2 regions of the Waltera sp. genome follow, and region 2 is predicted to be linked to the other one. Evidence: predicted binding sites of a transcription regulator. Region 2 holds the regulator's gene; the other holds the start of a gene.

Region 1 (9,801 bases), on a different contig from region 2:
GGGGCGGCTGCAGGGACAGACGGATATTGACCTGGATGCTCAAGGTTTTGCGCAGGCGGCGGAAGCGGCAGAGAGATTAAAGGAAGTTCCTTTTGAAATCGCGTTTTGTTCCCCGCTGATCCGTGCAAGACATACGGCAGAGACCATTGTGGGCGAGAGGAAAATTACGCTGACCACAGACGAAAGACTCCGGGAACTCAATTTCGGACCATGGGAAGGGACCGATGTCCGTAAAATCCGGGAGGGGGCCAACAGTCCGTTTACGGATCCGGGGAGCTATCTCCCGCCCGAGGGAGCGGAAAGTTTTGCCCAGTTGTATGCCAGAAGCGGCGAGTTCGTGAAGCAGGTGTTGCTGCCGTTGGAGGGAACTTATGAAACAGTGCTGGTGGTAGCTCATGGAGCATTGAATCGCAGTATCCTGAATGCGGTGTTGGATATTCCGGTCAGCGACTTCTGGCATTTCCATATGGGCAACTGTGCTACTGCGATTCTGGAATGCCGGGAAGGAAAGCTGTCTCTGTTGGAATATCAGGACAGTGAAAGTGTAAATACGAAGAGCAAACTGCTGTAAGTTCCGGATACAGAGCTTGCAGACTGCTGAAAGGTGAGAGGTTAAGAATGCACATAGACAGAGAAGATATGCTGGAACTGACCAGAAGAATGACCGTGTCCCGCAACTGTTTTTCCAGAATTGCAGGAGCCTATATGGACGAAGAAGGGTTTATTGACGGTACTTTTAATACTCATTTTCTGAAGTTGTCCGGAAGCGAAAAAGAGAAAAATCTGAATATTGCCAAGACGGTACCTTATTCCAATACCAATGTGAATCTGAGAAATTACCGACTGGATCAGGGAGCCCGGAAACCGGGCAGCATTATGCAGTTATTGGAGGCATTACGGCAGTGCGAACTGAAAAATGATGCATTATTGTACTCCCTCTATGAATATATTGGGGAGAGATACCAGCCGGGATATCCTTATGCCGTTTATCTTTTCTTCGGCAGCTACGATGTACCCACCAAGGGAAAAGACAAAGAGAACCAGTGGGAGTCCGAGGAAGTCTATCAGTTTCTCATCGGCACGATCAGTCCAGTGACCGGAGACTACGAGGCCGGAAAACCGGAGGCGGGATTTTTGTACCCTGCCTTTGCCAACCACAGCACAGACATTGACGGTATCAATATCTATCAGGCGGAGGAAGGGGCACAGTTATTTGCAAAAATACTGGGCGTACAGGCTTGACAGAAAGGCATTTCTTCCCTATAATACGCTCTGGAACAAAATGAATAACCGGTCATAAAACCCGTAAGGGAGTGGATTTTTCAAGATATCGATCTTATTTTCGCCACACAGCAGGAATGTTGTGTGGCGTTTGTTGTTTAAGGAGAGGAAAAATGAACCAGACTTATATGAAAGAAAAGAAGATATTCCCGTTGGTCATGTCCATGGCACTTCCCATGATGCTGTCCATGGCATTTAATTCCCTCTATAACATTGTAGACAGTTATTTCGTGGCGAAGCTCAGTGAAGATGCCATGACGGCATTGTCTTTAGTCTATCCGGCACAGAACTTGTTGACGGCGGTGGCAGTGGGCTTCGGTGTGGGTGTGAATGCCATGATCTCCTTCTATCTGGGAGCACAGAATCAGGAAAAAGCGGATAAGACGGCAACCCAGGGCATGGTGCTGGGAGTATTGCACGGCGTACTGCTTATGATCTTATTCCTCTGCGGCATGAACTGGTTCTTAGGGATGTTTACGAAGAGCGATACCGTGCGGGCACTGGGTATGGAATATTCCAATGTGGTATTCCTGTTTTCCACCATTGTCACCGGAGGTATCACGTTAGAGAAAATCTTTCAGGCGGTGGGCCGGATGCGTGCCACCATGGTCAGTATGATCGCCGGATTTGTGACGAATATTGTGTTGGATCCGTTGTTGATCTTCGGTATCGGACCGTTTCCCCGGATGGAGATCGCCGGAGCGGCTCTGGCTACCGGAATCGGTCAGGTGATCACGTTATTAGTATATATCATCTATTATGTGTTGGATCCGTTGCCGGTAAAATTGCGCAGAACTTATCTGCGACCGGAAGGAGAGATCTGTGGCAAGACCTACGGCATCGGCATTCCGGCTACGCTGAATATGGCACTGCCGTCTCTGTTGATTTCCGCACTGAACGGTATTCTGGCGGCTTATTCGGGTGCGTATGTGCTGGTACTGGGCGTTTATTACAAGCTGCAGACCTTTATCTATCTGCCCTCCAATGGCATCATTCAGGGCATCCGGCCGCTGATTGGTTACAATTACGGTGCCGGAGAGCGGAAGCGTGTGGAGCAGATCTACCGGTTGACGCTGGAACTGACTGCCGGGATCATGGCTATCGGCACGGCATTGTGCTGGCTGATCCCCGGAGGACTGATCGGACTGTTCACCGAGAATCCGGAGACTGTTACCATCGGTATTACAGCACTGCACATCATCAGTCTGGGCTTTATTCTGTCCGCTGTGTCGGTGACCAGCTCCGGCGCACTGGAGGCGCTGGGACAGGGCATGGCTTCCCTGGTGATCTCCGTGATGCGGTATGTGGCGGTGATCATCCCTGCGGCATTTGTGCTGAGCCGCCTGATCGGCGTCACCGGTGTGTGGTGGGCATTTGTCTGCACGGAGAGCGTGACTGCGGTGGTGGCGTATGTGTTGTACCACAGGGTGTGGAAGAGAGCGTAAGAGGCGAGTACCGTTCACATTCGCGGCCGTTCACCCCGCGCCATTCGTACCCGTGGTCGTTCACCCTGCGCCATTCGCAAAATCGCCTCTTCGAGGCTTTCCGCTGCTACGCAGCTGCCTTTTGCTCATGAGATGGCGCTCCCCTCGTCGATTTGCACAGAGCCGGCTCCTTACGCGAGCGTAAAGCAGCACTCTCGCAATCGACGGGTGAACTGATGTATACACAATATCTTGTATCCTTTAATTGACTTCCCCTACAAAGTATTGTAGAATAGACCGTGATAGGTTTTACGGGCGAAAGCCCATGGGGACACGAAGGTAAGGGGGTACATAAGATGTTTCAGGTAATCAAACGAGATGGTTCCAAATCGGACTTTACACTGACGAAGATCAATGATGCCATTATGAAGGCTTTTACTGCGACGCAGATGAGCTACAATAATGACATTATTGATCTTCTTGCGTTACGGGTAACTGCGGATTTCCAGAAAAAGGTGGAGAATGACGAGATCCACGTGGAAGACATTCAGGACAGTGTGGAGCGTGTACTGGGACAGGCCGGCTATGAAGAGGTGGCGAAGGCGTATATTCTGTACCGCAAGCAGCGGGAGAAAATGCGTGCCATGAAGTCTACCATTCTGGACTACAAGGATGTGGTCAACAGTTATGTCAAGGTGGAAGACTGGCGTGTGAAAGAGAACTCCACGGTGACCTATTCCGTAGGTGGTCTGATCTTAAGCAACTCGGGTGCGGTGACGGCGAACTACTGGCTGTCTGAAATCTATGATGAAGAGATTGCAGAGGCACATCGGAATGCGGATATCCATATCCATGATCTGTCCATGCTGACCGGCTACTGTGCCGGATGGTCCTTAAAGCAGCTGATCAAGGAGGGACTGGGCGGCATCACCGGCAAGATTACTTCTGCTCCGGCGAGACACTTATCCGTGCTATGCAACCAGATGGTAAATTTCCTGGGGATCATGCAGAACGAATGGGCGGGAGCACAGGCATTTTCTTCCTTTGATACCTATCTTGCCCCATTTGTAAAGGTAGATAATTTAAGCTATCCCGAAGTGAAAAAATGCATCGAAGCATTTATTTACGGTGTCAACACCCCCAGCCGCTGGGGCACACAGGCTCCTTTTTCCAATATCACGCTAGACTGGACGGTGCCCGATGATCTGGCAGAGCTGCCGGCGCTGGTAGGTGGTGTGGAGATGGATTTCAAATATAAGGATTGTAAAAAGGAAATGGACATGGTCAACAAGGCGTTTATCGAGACCATGATCGAGGGCGATTCCAACGGCCGTGGTTTCCAGTATCCGATCCCGACTTATTCCATCACAAAGGATTTTGACTGGTCCGACACCGAGAACAACAGACTGTTATTCGAGATGACCGCAAAATACGGTACACCGTATTTTTCCAATTATATCAATTCTGACATGCAGCCCAGTGATGTCCGCAGTATGTGCTGCCGACTGCGTCTGGATCTGCGGGAACTGCGCAAGAAGACCGGAGGATTCTTCGGTTCCGGCGAGAGCACCGGAAGCGTGGGCGTTGTCACCATCAATATGCCCAGAATCGCATATCTGTCTGCCAACAAGGACGAGTTTTACGCAAGACTGAACCACATGATGGACATTGCAGCCAGATCCCTGAAGATCAAGCGCGGTGTCATTACGAAGCTGCTGAACGAGGGACTGTATCCCTATACCAAGCGGTATCTGGGAACCTTTGAGAATCATTTCTCTACCATCGGTCTGATCGGTATGAATGAAGTGGGCTTAAATGCCAACTGGCTGAGAGCGGATATGAGCGATCCCAGGACCCAGGAGTTCACCAAGGAAGTACTGAATCATATGAGAGAGCGTCTGTCGGATTATCAGGAGCAGTACGGAGACCTCTACAATCTGGAGGCGACCCCTGCGGAGAGTACCACGTACCGTCTGGCAAAGCACGACAGAAAGCGCTGGCCCGGCATCAAGACGGCCGGAAAGCCCGGAGATACCCCTTATTATACGAATTCCTCCCATCTGCCGGTGGACTATACCGTGGATATTTTCGATGCACTGGATATTCAGGATGAATTGCAGACTCTGTATACCTCCGGCACAGTGTTCCATGCATTCCTGGGAGAAAAGCTTCCCGACTGGAAGGCAGCGGCTTCTCTGGTACGCACCATAGCTTCCAATTACAAGTTGCCCTATTACACCCTGTCTCCGACTTATTCCATCTGTAAGGAGCATGGTTATCTGGCGGGCGAAGTGAAGGTATGTCCTCACTGTGGGGCGAAGACCGAGGTCTACAGCCGTATCACCGGTTACTATCGTCCGGTACAGAACTGGAATGATGGTAAGCTACAGGAATACGCCAACAGAACAGAGTATGATATTGCACATTCTTCCCTGAAGCGTCCCACCAGAAGCGTGGTGACCTTGTCCAATTTTGCAGAAGAGGTGGATGTAAAAGTGGAGCAGCCGCAGAACATCAAGTATCTGTTCACCACCAAGACCTGTCCTAACTGTAAGCTGGTGAAGGAATATCTGAAAAATGTACCCTACGTGACCATCGATGCGGAGGAGAATATGGAGCTGGCAAGACGTTACGGTGTAATGCAGGCACCGACTCTGGTGGTGGTAAACGGTGACAGCCATAAAAAGTATGTAAATGCTTCAAATATCAAGAAGTACGTTGACCAACTGACATTAGTTGGGGTAGAATAGAAACAGGTCAGGAGGCATCGCCCGAAGGCGGTGCCTTTGCTGTGTAATAATATAAATTCAAAGGCAGATCTATTGCAGAACGGAGGAAATATGATCAACAAACTGATCACTCGAATCAAAGAAACCAACGCACCGATCGTGGTAGGACTGGATCCTATGATGAAATTCGTGCCGGAATATATTAAGAAAGCAGCATTCACTGAATACGGTGAGACACTGGAAGGTGCTGCAGAGGCCATCTGGCAGTACAATAAGGGGATTGTGGATGCTATTTATGATTTAGTACCCGCTGTGAAGCCTCAGGTGGCAATGTATGAGCAGTTCGGTATTCCCGGCATGGTGGCATTTAAGAAGACTGTGGATTATTGCAAGGAAAAAGGCCTGATCGTCATCGGCGATATCAAGCGCGGCGATATCGGATCCACTTCCGAAGCATACGCGGTAGGACATCTGGGCAAAGTACAGGTAGGCAGCAAGAGCTATTACGGTTTTGATGAAGATTTTGTAACCGTGAACCCTTATCTGGGATCCGACGGTGTAAATCCTTTTGTGAAGATCTGTAAGGAAGAGAAAAAAGGTATTTTCGTACTGGTGAAGACTTCCAATCCCAGCAGCGGCGAGTTCCAGGATCAGCTGGTGAACGGCAGACCTCTGTATGAGCTTGTAGGAGAAAAGGTAGCAGCCTGGGGAGCTGACTGTATGGGTGATTCCTACAGCTATGTAGGTGCTGTCGTAGGAGCAACCTATCCTGAGCAGGGAAAGGTACTTCGTAAGGTAATGCCCAAGGCATTTATCCTGGTGCCCGGTTACGGTGCACAGGGCGGTAAGGGCGCAGATCTGGTACATTTTTTCAATGAGGACAGACTGGGTGCCATTATCAACTCTTCCCGTGGCATCATTGCCGCATACCAGCAGGAGAAATACGCACAGTTTGGCGAGCAGAATTATGCAGATGCTTCCCGTGCGGCAGTACTGGATATGCGTGAAGATATCGCACAGGCGCTGGCAGCACGCTAGGCAGAAAACAGCTACTATTCAGAGTCTCATTCGCAAAATCGTCTCTTTGAGACTTTACTTTTGGCTCTGAATAGTGATAAATGTATGGGGTGTCCACAAGCGGACAGATGGGAGAACAGAGGATGAAAGAAGAGTTATATATTACCTTCCACTCGGAGGATGATATCAGACATTTTGTAGATACCTGCAACGAATTCGACGATGCAATCGACATCCGTATTCAGAAGATGGCAATGGATGCAAAGTCACTTTTGGGAATGCTCCTGATGAAGACTGAGGAACCGCTGGAGATCGAATATGCCTGCTATGATGATGAAGACAATTACGAAGAATTCAAGCAGGCCATCCTGGAAAAATACGACGTAAAAGTCGTACAGGCTACGGAAAAGCAGGCAGCAGATAAAATTGTTTGAAAAAATTGAAAAATTCTATTGACATTTTCGCCCGCAGCAGTTACAATACATACTGTTGCAGGCGAAAACCTGTAAATGAAATGTACGTGTAGCTCAGCTGGATAGAGCGTCTGGCTACGGACCAGAAGGTCGTGGGTTCGAATCCTGTCACGTACATCTAAGGCCCCGGAGATGATGTCTCCGGGGTTTTTATTTTGCATTTTAGAAAAGTTTTAGAAATACTTCCCGATCCGTATATTTACGTGGTACTTATGTCATGCTAAAATGATGATGTAAATGGAGGAAGTCGTGAAAGTATGAACAAACAGGAATTTGTGGACCGACTGCGGATGGCGCTGAATGGGCGTGTTTCTCCCGGTCTGGTCATGGATAATGTAAATTATTACCAGGATTATATAAATACAGAGATCCGCAAGGGCAGGACAGAAGAGGAAGTCTTAGAGAGCCTGGGAGATCCCAGACTGATCGCCCGCACAATCATTCAGACCAACGGTGGAGACAACCGTTCCGGATACCGGAACACGGTCTACGGCAACGGAGAGTATCGGGAGGCTGCCGGACAGAATGTCCATCGTAGTTATACAGAGGAAGACGATGGCTACGGAACACACCAGAGTAAGGTGGGAAATGTTCTGGCGAAGCTTCCGGGCTGGGTGTGGCTGATCCTTGGGATTCTGGTGGTAGTATTGATCTTCGGTGCGGTATTTTCCGTATTGTCTTTTCTGGCACCGGTACTGATTCCGATTGTGGTAGTATTGTTCCTGGTGAAATTATTTCGGGACTGGCTTAACTAGCAACTATATAAATCAGCTATTCATAGTCCCTCAATTCGCAAAACGCCTCTGCGAGGCTTACTTTTTGCTCATTGAGGTTACTTCGTCAAATAAATATAATCGGAGTACCTTACAGATGCGAGCATCTGACGGTTGCTCCGATTATATTTATTGACTCTGAATAGTTCCAACGTAAAGAGCCGCCAGGGGGAAGCTGGTGGCTCTCATGAGGGGAGTATAAATAAATAATACATAAGGGTGCAAATAGAATCATGAAGGGGTTTCTATTTACAATTATGATTATAGTACTAATGATATAAAAATGCAAGAAGAAATTTAGTTCTAAAGTACCATAATTTTTGGGCATATTTTTGTGCGAAATAGACATACTACTCCTGTAACTAAAAAAGATATTTCCTATCAGGAGGTCACAAATATGTCTAACAATTATGAACAGAACAATCAGAACAAGTATAACAACTCTTATGACGAGAGCGAGAACAGTAAGAACTCCCAGAATAAGCAGAACAGCCAGAATCAGAATAAGAATCAGAGCAACAACAGGGAGCAGAACAAGAACTGCTAATCGGGTGCATAATTTTTCAGGGGCTGCCGCAAGGCAGCCCTATTTACATATTTTCAGAATCCATATATAATAACTTTATATGTGCAATAATTGATGACTAAGATCCGGAGGAACGAATGAGACGTTTTGAATTGATTGCTCCCTGCCATTTCGGTATGGAATCAGTATTAAAAAGAGAGATTACAGATCTGGGATATGATATTACAGAAGTGGCGGATGGTCGTGTCACCTTTTTCGGAGATGAGGAGGCTTTGTGCAGAGCAAATATTTTTCTGCGGACGGCAGAAAGAATCCTTATCAAAATCGGAAGTTTTCATGCGGAGACTTTTGAAGAACTGTTTCAGGGCACGAAAAATCTTCCCTGGGAAGAATACATTCCGAAGGACGGCAAATTCTGGGTGGCCAAGGCAGCTAGTGTAAAGTCCAAATTGTTCAGCCCCTCGGATATTCAGTCCATTATGAAAAAAGCAATGGTGGAGCGGCTGAAGGCCCAGTATGAGATCAGCTGGTTCCCTGAAGATGGAGAAAATTTCCCTGTCCGGGTATTCCTGATGAAGGATGAAGTGACCGTGGGACTGGACAGCACCGGAGAGTCCTTACATAAGAGAGGATATCGTAAGCTGACGGCAAAAGCCCCCATTGCGGAGAATCTGGCTGCTGCACTGATCGAACTGACTCCCTGGAATGCGGGAAGGATCCTGGTGGATCCCTTCTGCGGAAGCGGCACCTTCCCTATTGAGGCAGCCATGATGGCGGCCAATATGGCACCCGGCAGGAACCGCAGTTTTACGGCGGAAGAATGGCCCCATATCATAGGAAAAAAGGTATGGTATGATACAATGGATGAGGCGGAAGAGATGATCGATCTGTCAGTGGAGACAGATATTCAGGGCTATGATATTGACGAGGATATGGTGAAGATCGCCAGAGAAAATGCACGGATGGCGGGTGTGGACAAGCTGATTCATTTCCAGCGTCGTGGTGTGGAAGAGCTTCATCACCCGAAGAAATACGGCTTTATTATCACCAATCCTCCCTATGGAGAGCGTTTGCAGGATAAGAGCCAGATGCCGCAGTTGTACCGTACCATCGGAGAACGATTCCGGGAACTGGATTCCTGGAGTATGTATCTGATCACTGCCTATGAGCAGGCAGAGAAGGATATCGGCAGGAAAGCGGACAAGAACCGCAAGATCTACAACGGAATGATGAAGACTTATTATTATCAGTTTCTGGGACCGAAGCCTCCGAAGAGAAGAGACGTTTAGAAGAAATGAAAAATTTACTGCAGATCAGGGATCAACAACAGAATAGACGCATTACATTGATCCTCTGGCTCCTGCTGGGAAGTATGTCTATGGGCATCATGCTCTGGACGGCAGCGCATAAGACGGTGGTGATCTCCGCGTTAAGTCAGGAACAGGGCGGTCTGGTCACAGAGAATCAGGCGGAACGGTCCCATGAAATGCAGCTGGACATGGCGGAAGACAGGAAGGCAGAACGGGAGATCTGTATACCATTGGAAACCGGTACGAAAGCGGAAAATGTAGTGGTGGA
Region 2 (9,801 bases):
ACAACTGTCCTCTTTTGTCTGCCTAACCACAGTTTCTGTCACACAGTACCACCACTGTAGACGGCGTGGTCTGGGCAGGAATGCTTCTCGTGGAAGAGGAATAGATGACCACCAGATTATGGTTCGCGGGACTCGCCTGGAAATACTGGTTGTTCACGGTACGCACATCCACTGTGCCATCCAGATTCAGCTGCAATGTCTGCTCCTCATTGACCAGGGAATTGCTGTAGTAGCTCACATCCACATTCCGGTCGCTTCTCTCTTCAGCCACTACCACTGCCGTATACTGAGGCGGATAGATCAGGGGCATGGGCGCATCGTTGCGATACCAGAAGGTTGCCATCATTCCAACCGACAGTGTAGTGAAATCCACCACATACGTATCCGGGTTGATGAAAAAGTTCACCGTGTTGCCGTCCGTATCCTCGATTGTAGCGAACAAAAGGCATCCATCGGCTCTGCGGCCACCCTGTCCTGCCGGTACCAGATCCACAATGGTTCCCTTCATGGAGCCGAAACTGCTTCTTCTCATAGGTCTCTGAAATGAAAAACGATAATCCATAAACACTCCTGCTGTTGTTAAAAGCTTTCTACTATTATATGCACGTCGGTGCCACTGTTGTCATACGCCGTGATAAAAATGCAGGACCACTATTGTAACAATAGTGATCCCGATCTTTTCCGCTATACAAATCTTTGTATCCGTAGGACACAGAGACCTCCTCTTTGAGCGCTTTCCTACAGAATAATGGTTCCGCCGCCCAGTACATGCTCATCCTGATAAAATACCATGGCCTGCCCCGGTGTTGCGGCACGTACCGGTGCGTCAAAGGTACAGAGCACTTTACCGTCCGGCTGTTTTGTCAGAGTTCCGTATTCTCCCTTATGGTTGTAACGGATCTTCGCCAATACTCTGGTGGGCTCTGTCAGATCTTCCACTGTCATATAATTCACATGATCGCACAGCACTTTATCCGTAAAGAGTTCCTGATTGGAACCGATGACGACTTCATTGGTCTCGGGACGGATGGCGGTGACAAACACTCTTTCCCCCATAGGAAGTTCCAGTCCTCTGCGCTGTCCCAGTGTATAATGGGTAATGCCCTTATGCCGGCCTAAGATCCTGCCGTCCTCCGTGACAAAATTGCCCGGTCCCGGCACCTTTTCGCCGGCTTCTCTGTCAATAAAGGAAGCATAATCATTGTCCGGCACGAAACAGATCTCCTGACTGTCCGGCTTATGCGCCACCGGAAGTCCCGCCTCCTCTGCCAGGACGCGGATTTCATCCTTGGTATATTCACCCACCGGCATCAGGGTATGTGCCAGCTGCTCCTGGGTCAGATTGTACAACGCATAGGTCTGATCCTTGGCTGCGGTAACGGAATTACGGATGGCAAAACGGCCATTCGGCAGCCTGTCAATCCTCGCATAATGTCCCGTGGCAATATAATCCGCCCCGATCTCCAGGCTTCTCTGCAGCAGGGATTCCCACTTCACATAACGGTTGCAGGCAATACAGGGATTGGGGGTATGGCCTCTTAAATACTCTGCCACAAAATAGTCCATGACATGGCATTTGAATTCCTTCTTAAAGTTCATGACATAATAAGGAATCTCCAGTCTCTGTGCTACTCTTCTGGCATCATCCACCGCCGACAGTCCGCAGCAGCCGCCGTTGGCTTCCTTGGCTGCTTCCTCTTCGTCCTGCCAGATCTGCATAGTGACGCCGATCACGTCATAGCCCTGTTCCTTCAATAACATGGCTGCCACGGAGGAATCTACTCCCCCGGACATGCCTACTACTACTTTTTTCTTCATAGATCTTAATAATCTTCCTCTTCTTCGCCCTCACTGATGTCATTCTTGGGCTTCTGCAGTCCTTCGATGGTGATATGGTTCTTCTCTGCATAATCCCACAGTGCTGCATGAATCGCTTCCTCTGCAAGCAGTGAGCAGTGTACCTTTACGGGCGGCAGTCCGTCCAGAGCCTCCATTACAGCCTTGTTCGTTACCTGTAATGCTTCCTGAATGGTCTTACCCTTTACCAGTTCGGTAGCCATGGAGCTGGTAGCTACGGCAGCGCCGCAGCCGAAGGTCTTGAACTTTGCTTCCCGGATGATCCCGTTCTCGTCAATGTCCAGGAACATTCTCATAATATCTCCGCACTTTGCATTGCCCACGGTACCTACGCCGCTGGCATCCTCGATCTCCCCTACATTTCTGGGGTTCTGAAAGTGGTCCATTACTTTTTCACTGTACATGTATCTGTTATCCTCTTCTTTCTCACTTAGTTGTTCTTCTGGCTTTTCAGGAAATCTTCATATAAAGGAGACATATCCCGCAGTCTCTGTACAATTTTCTTCACTTCTTCCGCCACGATGTCCATCTCTTCCTTCGTGCTTTCCTCAGATAAGGTCAGACGCAAGGAGCCGTGTGCTTCCTCATGCTTTAAGCCGATAGCCAGCAGTACATGGGAAGGATCCAGAGATCCGGAAGTACATGCAGAACCGCTGGAAGCGCAAATACCCTTCATATCCAGCATGATCAACATGGATTCTCCTTCGATGAACAGGAAGGAGAAGTTGATATTGTTCGGAAGTCTCTTCGTGCGGTGACCGTTCAGCCAGCAGTGAGGGATCTCGTTCTCCAGACGTCCGATCAGATAATCCCGCAGTTCGATCTCCTTGCGAGTCTTGGTATCCATAATACGCATAGCGCGCTCTACAGCAGCACCCAGTCCCACGATACCAGGAATGTTCTCTGTACCGGCTCTGCGGCTTCTCTCCTGTGCTCCGCCGTGTACAAAGGAACGGATCTTCACACCCTTGCGGATATATAAGAAGCCGATACCCTTGGGCCCGTTTAATTTGTGGCCGCTGGCACTGAGCATGTCGATGTGCATTTCATCCACATTGATGGGAACCTGTGCATACGCCTGTACCGCATCGGTATGGAACAATACACCGTGCTCCTTCGCGATCTCACCGATCTCGGCAATGGGTTCGATGGTACCGATCTCGTTATTTGCAAACATTACACTGATCAGAATCGTGTCAGGGCGAATGGCTGCCTTCAACTCGTCCAGACTGATCAGTCCGTCTCTGTCCACATTCAGATAAGTGATCTCAAAGCCTCGCTTCTCCAGATACTCACAGGTATGAAGAATGGCATGATGCTCGATCTTCGTGGTAATGATATGTTTTCCCTTGGAAGCATAGGCTTCTGCGGTGGCTTTTAATGCCCAGTTGTCGGACTCAGAACCGCCGGCAGTAAAATAGATCTCTTCCGGCTTCGCACCCAGACTGTCTGCGATGGTCTGGCGGGCATGATCCATGGCCTTCTTGCTCTCGGCACCCAGACTGTAGATGGTGCTGGCATTGCCGTAGTATTCACTGAAGTACGGAAGCATCGCATCCACGACCTCCGGTGCCGTTTTGGTAGTTGCTGCATTATCTAAATATATCATACTGCCTCATTTCCGCATATTTTCATGCTTATTTCACTGTTATTCATGATAGCATTCACCGCGCAGTTCTGTCAACAAGGTGGATGGAATATACTTTTGCAAGATCTTTTATCTGCAAAGGATCCAACGAAAAGCTATGAAGCATGCCAAACGTCATCCTCTGATCTTCGGTACTCTGATTCTGACGATCACCGGTCTTATCACCCGCATCATCGGTTTTTTCTACCGGATCTACCTGTCCAGGCTCTTCGGAGAAGAAGGAATGGGGATCTATCAGCTGCTCAGTCCCGCACTGTCTCTCTCCTTTTCCCTGACAGCTGCCGGCTACCAGACCGCCATCTCCAAATTCGTTGCCGCCAATACTGCGGGGCGGCGTTCCGATGACCTGAAAACGCTGCTGACCGGGGCAAGCATCACGCTCCCTCTGTCCCTTGGAGTCAATGCTGTCCTGTTTCTCGCCGCAGAACCCATAGGAACCTTCCTGTTAAAAGAAGCCCGTACCATATCCATGCTGCGGATTCTGTCCTTCTCTATTCCTTTTGCCGCGCTGCATGCCTGCATCAACGGCTATTTCTATGGAAAAAAGAAAGCTTCCGTTCCTGCCCTCACGCAGCTTCTGGAGCAGCTGGCCAGAGTCGGCTGTGTCTTTCTCGTCACCGGAGCCGATCTGTCTGAGGGGCGCACCCCCTCCATCAATGCGGCCGTCTTAGGTCTGACCGTCGGCGAGCTTCTGTCCATGCTGATCGCTCTGATCTGCCTGTACATACACCTGTATCCGGATGCCTCTGTTCTTTCCCTGCAAAATATCTGTCCTTCTTCCGCGGTCTACCGGGATCTGTTGGGCATGGCACTGCCCCTGACCGCCAATCGTATCGTTCTGAATATTTTGCAGAGCATCGAAGCTGTCTCCATTCCCCAGAAGCTTCTGCTCTACGGTTATGATACCACCACAGCCTTAAGTGTATACGGCGTACTCACCGGTATGGCCATGCCCATGATCTTTTTTCCCAATGCTCTCACCGGTTCCGTGGCAGTCCTTCTCCTCCCCACCATCTCCGAAAATCATGCAAAAGGTGACCGGGAAGCCGTATGGAACGACACTCTGCGTACCGTAAAATACTGCAGTCTCATGGGCTTTCTTTGTCTGTGCGGTTTTCTTTTTCTGGGGGATTGGATGGGAACCGAATTGTTCCACAGTGAACTGGCCGGGCATTTCATCGTGACGCTGGGATTCATCTGTCCTTTTTTGTATCTGGATACCACGCTCTCTAGCATTTTGCAGGGGTTGGGAATGGCGGGGCGGATCTTTGTCTCCAACGTGGTCTGTCTTCTGATCCGGCTCCTGTTCGTATTTTTTGCCATTCCCGTGATCGGTATGCAGGGATATCTGTGGGGGATTCTGGTCAGCCAGCTGGTACTTGCCGGAATCTATTTTTTCTGTCTGTACCGTTTCTTCCGCCAAAACACAGTTTTCTGAATTTATCGCATAAAAATACCTCCCTGTCCAACTTATGCCGGGCAGACGGAGGTGTGCTATTCCGTAAATACAGAAGTCCTGTTCTGATTTTAATTGTGATTCTTATCGTTGAGAACACTCTTCAGCTCATCCATGAAGGTATTCACGTCCTTGAACTCCCGGTACACGGACGCAAATCTCACATAAGCAACCGCATCCAGATCCTTTAACTTATTCATCACAAGCTCACCGATGGTGCCGCTGGGGATCTCCCGTTCTTCCCTGTTGAAAATCTCGTTCTCCACCTCATCCACCAAAGTCGTGATCTGCTGTGCGCTGACCGGACGTTTATGACAGGCTCTGAGCACCCCTGCCTCGATCTTGGCACGGTCATAGGCCTCTCTGTTATTATCCTTTTTAATAATGATCAGCGGAATCGTCTCGATCTTCTCGTAAGTGGTGAATCGCTTACCGCATTCATCACATACACGACGGCGGCGAATGGAGTTGTTATCTTCCGCCGGTCTCGAATCGATGACTCTGGTATTTTCATGGCTACAGAACGGACATTTCATAGGCATCCTCCTTATAAAAACCACGTGTTATTTATGTTAAGATTATAGAAGATTCAGCAGTTAATGTCAACTAAAATTATGTCCGGTCCAATCTGTCTGATGTCCTTATACGGGATGACGATATTCGGCTCACAGCGCAGGAATCCCAGCCACTGGTTTCCACCCGGCACCATGATCTTACAGATACATCCGCTGCACTCATCGAACTCCAGATCACATACATGCCCCAGCTTTTTACAGTCTCTGACATTGATCACATCTTTGCATTTTAACTCGGAAAAAAGCATACTCTGCTCCTCCCGTTTTCTTTCTATTTATTATATGATACCTCTCCGCTTCCCGTTCGGGAAAAACTGGAAAATCTTTCTTGCCGGTATAGTCACTGACTCTCCTGTGAATACTGTAGTTATCAAAAATCAGCAACGATTCAGAAAACTTGGGAGGTCTCTATGGTACAGGGAAAAGTAGAAATCTGCGGTGTCAATACAGCAAAACTGCCTTTGCTAAAGGCAGCGGACAAGGAAGCTCTCTTCGCAAAGATCCGGGAGGGAGATACCGCCGCCAGAGAGACCTACATCGAAGGCAACCTGCGTCTGGTCCTGAGCGTGATCAAACGCTTTTCCGGCAGTGCGGAAAATGTGGACGATCTGTTCCAGATCGGCTGTATCGGTCTGATCAAGGCCATCGACAATTTTGATTCCACGCTGGGTGTAAAATTTTCCACCTACGCGGTTCCAATGATTATCGGTGAGATACGCAGATTTTTACGGGATAACAATAGTATCCGTGTTTCACGGTCTCTGAAGGACACCGCCTACAAGGCAATCTACGCCCGCGATACCCTGACCAGGAAAAATCTGAAGGAGCCCACCATGGAAGAGATTGCCGCAGAAGTAGGTATCTCCAAGGAGGACATCGTCTATGCCCTGGATGCCATGCAGAATCCCATGAGCCTCTACGAACCGGTCTACACCGACGGTGGTGACACCCTCTACGTCATGGACCAGATCAGTGACAAAAAAAATAAGGAAGAGACGTGGGTGGAACATCTCTCCCTCAGTGAGGCCATGAAACGTCTGAACGACAGAGAACGCCATATCATCTCCCTGCGCTTTTTCGAAGGAAAGACCCAGACCGAGGTGGCCGATATGATCGGCATCTCCCAGGCCCAGGTCTCCCGTCTGGAAAAAAATGCATTGAAAGCTATGCGGGGCTATCTTACCGCATAGACCTTGATCCTCGTATTCTCTGTAACGTATGATACACCAGCCAAAACATCCAGTATCCGATGACTCCTCCCAGCACATTGGTCAGGATATCATCGATCTGAAAATAACCTCTGCCGGTAATGAGCTGGAAAGTCTCCACTCCCAGGCTGGTCACAAAAGCCGCAAAGATGTTCCTGAAAAATCCCCTCAGCCAGGGAAATGCCCAGGGGCATGCAAAGCCATACGGGATGAAAAGCAGCACGTTTTCCACCACGAAGGCGTTATTTCTCGTATTGATCCCCCAGGTGGAGAAAAGCTCCAGATCCATGGCACGGTTCCGGCTGCCATCCTCTCTGGAGAAAAAAGTAATCACCAGTATGATCATAAGGTACAAAGAAAACACCATGAGACCTGCCATCGGAAAGGCTTCTTTTCCCTTCCGCTCCCTCCTGGCATTCATTGCATTCAGGATCAGTCCCATGACGGCACCGGCCATCACACCATAGGGCAGATATTGTATGGCACCGTTCAGATCCCTTATTATATATTTCCAAATCATTCTTTCTTCATCCTATATCTGTCTCTTAAAATTCCCGTTTTACATCTGGTAAGTGTCCCAGCGGGAAGGCGCCTCGTCCCATAGCTTTTTATTCTCAAATAATCTGTCGTTCATCCAGCCAACCGCGTCCACCACACCGTCCTCGTCAAAGGAAAAAAGGGCTCTCTGCTTCTTCTCCTCCGGTGTCTTAAAATAATTAAAGGGCTCCGGCCAGACCGTCACGAGAAGCTTTTTGCCGCCCTCCGGGTCCTCAGTCTGCTCCAGACGGTAACGCATCCCCTGGTGGCATCCGGTGAATTCCGTCTTTTTTAAATATTCCATTGATAATATATCATCACGCTGTATCATGTATTTGTCCTTTTTGGTTACTTCCGATTCCGTTACCTGAAAACTATCCTGTCTGTATTATATGGTTCACGAACTGCTCTGTTGCCACGCAGCTCCCACAATTCTGCACATGTTATATAGTATCATGTATCCGTCCCGAATGCAAAGTCAAATATGCAGGCTGATCTCCTTTTTCAGCTGCCGCATGATCTTTTTCTCCAGTCTTGAAATATAGGATTGTGAGATACCCAACAGATTGGCCACTTCCTTCTGGGTCATCTCCTGTCCGTCCACTGTCCCCAGTCCGAACCGAAGTCTGATGATGGTCTTCTCCCGCTTGGACAGCTTGCTCACGGCATTCATGAGAAGCTTCCGCTCCACCTCATTCTCTATACCGCGATAGATCACATCCTCATCCGTCCCCAGAATATCCGACAACAGCAGCTCGTTGCCGTCCCAGTCTACATTCAACGGCTCGTCAATCGAGACTTCCATTTTCGTCTTGTTATTCCGGCGCAGATACATCAGTATCTCATTTTCAATGCACCGGGAAGCATAGGTTGCCAGCTTGATATTCTTCTCCGGATTGAAGGTGTTGATAGACTTGATCAGTCCGATGGTGCCAATGGAGATCAGATCCTCCACCCCTACACCGGTGTTATCGAATTTTTTGGCTATGTAGACCACCAGACGCAGGTTATGTTCGATCAGGATGGCTTTCGCCTCATCCTCGTATTCCGTCCCCAGATCACCGATCACCTGATTCTCCTGCTCACTGGGCAGGGGCGGCGGCAGTACCTCCGCGCCACCGATATAGTGGACATCTCCTTTCCGGTGCAGCAGATAAGGCTCCCTGCGCATCATTTTAAACTGCATTTTTCCCGGTATTGCTATCTTTAAGACCATATTTACTCCTATCTGCCACATTGTGCCTTGCCGGATCGTCCGGCTCTTTTATTTTTTCCTTCTTCCTTCGTGCTTTGTTCGTCTCCTGCAACAGCGCAGGAGGTAACAGCATCGGGATCTCTTCTCCCGCGATCTCCTCACTCACTGCCAGGTATACATTTCTGTATTCTCGTTCCACACCCTGCTGTATGAGCGTCATCTGCGGCACCGGATATCCCTTAAGGATCCCGCTCTTTTTCCCTACACTGTGATAAGGAATCACCCGGAATCCAGACAGTCCCTCCGGCCACAGCCGATAAAATATCCGTGCGTCCAGCACCGATACCGGTGCTCCGCTGATAGGTTCGGTCAGGGTATTGCCGGAGTCTACCAATGCATGAATGCGCAACGGTCCCTCCGCTCCCTGTAACACAACCTCACAATAGCAGGCTTGTTCCGCTTCCTTTTTGCGCCCCCGCACAAGTATCCAGCCGGAGAATGCTCCGACTCCCAGGGTCATACCGATCCCAGGCAGATAATTTCTTCCCATTGGGAATCCCCGAAGCAGTGCCGCCAGAATGCCTCCGATCAGGAAGGTGGACAGCATCAGTTTTCGGAAATAGTTCCACAACGTCCCAAGGCTGCGAATGTGAAATGTCACATACAGCATAAGTATTGTCCCCGGCAGAAAACAAAGCAACAGCTTCCCGGCGGCTGTTCCTTTCCATAAAAAAGGAAACAGATACCAGGCCGCTCCGACCACGGCTCCCGCAAGCAGCCGGTACCACGTGGCAGTGTGGCCCATGCTGTGATCCACCAGGCAAAGCAGCAGCAGATTCATCCCGAAATTGAGGAGGAACAGACTGTCTAAGTAGAGTTCATAATGCATCGCACCCCTCCTTCAGAAACATTATAAAGGGTGGCATCAGCGGATTTTGTCAAATTTTCATCCGCCGGAACCTTTTTCTTTCCATCGTTTTCGACATCGTCCCTGGGGAAGTCTGCGACCGCCATCACTCCCCGGACTCCGCTGTCTCCTCCGGCTCTTCGGTCTTCTCCAGTCCCAGATAGGGCAGAATATTTTCGTACAGCTGCCTTATGATCGGTGCTGCCACCTGCCCCCCGTAGTAGATGCCCTGGGGATTATTGATAATAGCAATGGCGATGACCTGGGGATCATCCGCCGGAGCGAAGCCGATAAAGGAAGATATGTAACGTCCGCTTCCTCTGGGCAGGGTCTGGCTGGTTGCAGTCTTGCCGCCGACGCGGAAGCCCTGTACCTGACCGTTTCTGCCGGAGCCTTCCGCCACTACCATTTCCAGAAT

The links. The regulator NrdR, encoded in region 2, represses ribonucleotide reductase genes. The targets are predictions, from matches to a motif close to CACAANATNTTGTG.
Region 1: the regulator NrdR is predicted to act here: its motif matches at 2,949-2,962, upstream of ACLTOH_RS14980 (ribonucleoside triphosphate reductase).

The regions. Positions count from the first base shown of each region.
Region 1 is NZ_JBKVQF010000041.1:2,342-12,142, reverse strand. Features, by position in the region: gene ACLTOH_RS14995 (histidine phosphatase family protein) at 1-571, shown strand, start outside; gene ACLTOH_RS14990 (DUF4317 family protein) at 619-1,242, shown strand; gene ACLTOH_RS14985 (MATE family efflux transporter) at 1,395-2,726, shown strand; gene ACLTOH_RS14980 (ribonucleoside triphosphate reductase) at 3,062-5,455, shown strand; gene pyrF (orotidine-5'-phosphate decarboxylase) at 5,546-6,472, shown strand; gene ACLTOH_RS14970 (hypothetical protein) at 6,595-6,885, shown strand; tRNA gene ACLTOH_RS14965 (tRNA-Arg) at 6,968-7,041, shown strand; gene ACLTOH_RS14960 (DUF1700 domain-containing protein) at 7,182-7,679, shown strand; gene ACLTOH_RS14955 (hypothetical protein) at 8,095-8,244, shown strand; gene ACLTOH_RS14950 (THUMP domain-containing class I SAM-dependent RNA methyltransferase) at 8,361-9,512, shown strand; gene ACLTOH_RS14945 (N-acetylmuramoyl-L-alanine amidase family protein) at 9,518-9,801, shown strand, end outside.
Region 2 is NZ_JBKVQF010000001.1:149,679-159,479, reverse strand. Features, by position in the region: gene ACLTOH_RS00690 (hypothetical protein) at 23-562, opposite strand; gene mnmA (tRNA 2-thiouridine(34) synthase MnmA) at 739-1,818, opposite strand; gene nifU (Fe-S cluster assembly scaffold protein NifU) at 1,824-2,261, opposite strand; gene nifS (cysteine desulfurase NifS) at 2,288-3,466, opposite strand; gene ACLTOH_RS00670 (oligosaccharide flippase family protein) at 3,603-4,943, shown strand; gene nrdR (transcriptional regulator NrdR) at 5,033-5,497, opposite strand; gene ACLTOH_RS00660 (YlmC/YmxH family sporulation protein) at 5,551-5,784, opposite strand; gene sigG (RNA polymerase sporulation sigma factor SigG) at 5,947-6,726, shown strand; gene ACLTOH_RS00650 (VanZ family protein) at 6,716-7,264, opposite strand; gene ACLTOH_RS00645 (hypothetical protein) at 7,304-7,612, opposite strand; gene sigE (RNA polymerase sporulation sigma factor SigE) at 7,760-8,497, opposite strand; gene ACLTOH_RS00635 (sigma-E processing peptidase SpoIIGA) at 8,457-9,365, opposite strand; gene ACLTOH_RS00630 (peptidoglycan D,D-transpeptidase FtsI family protein) at 9,490-9,801, opposite strand, start outside.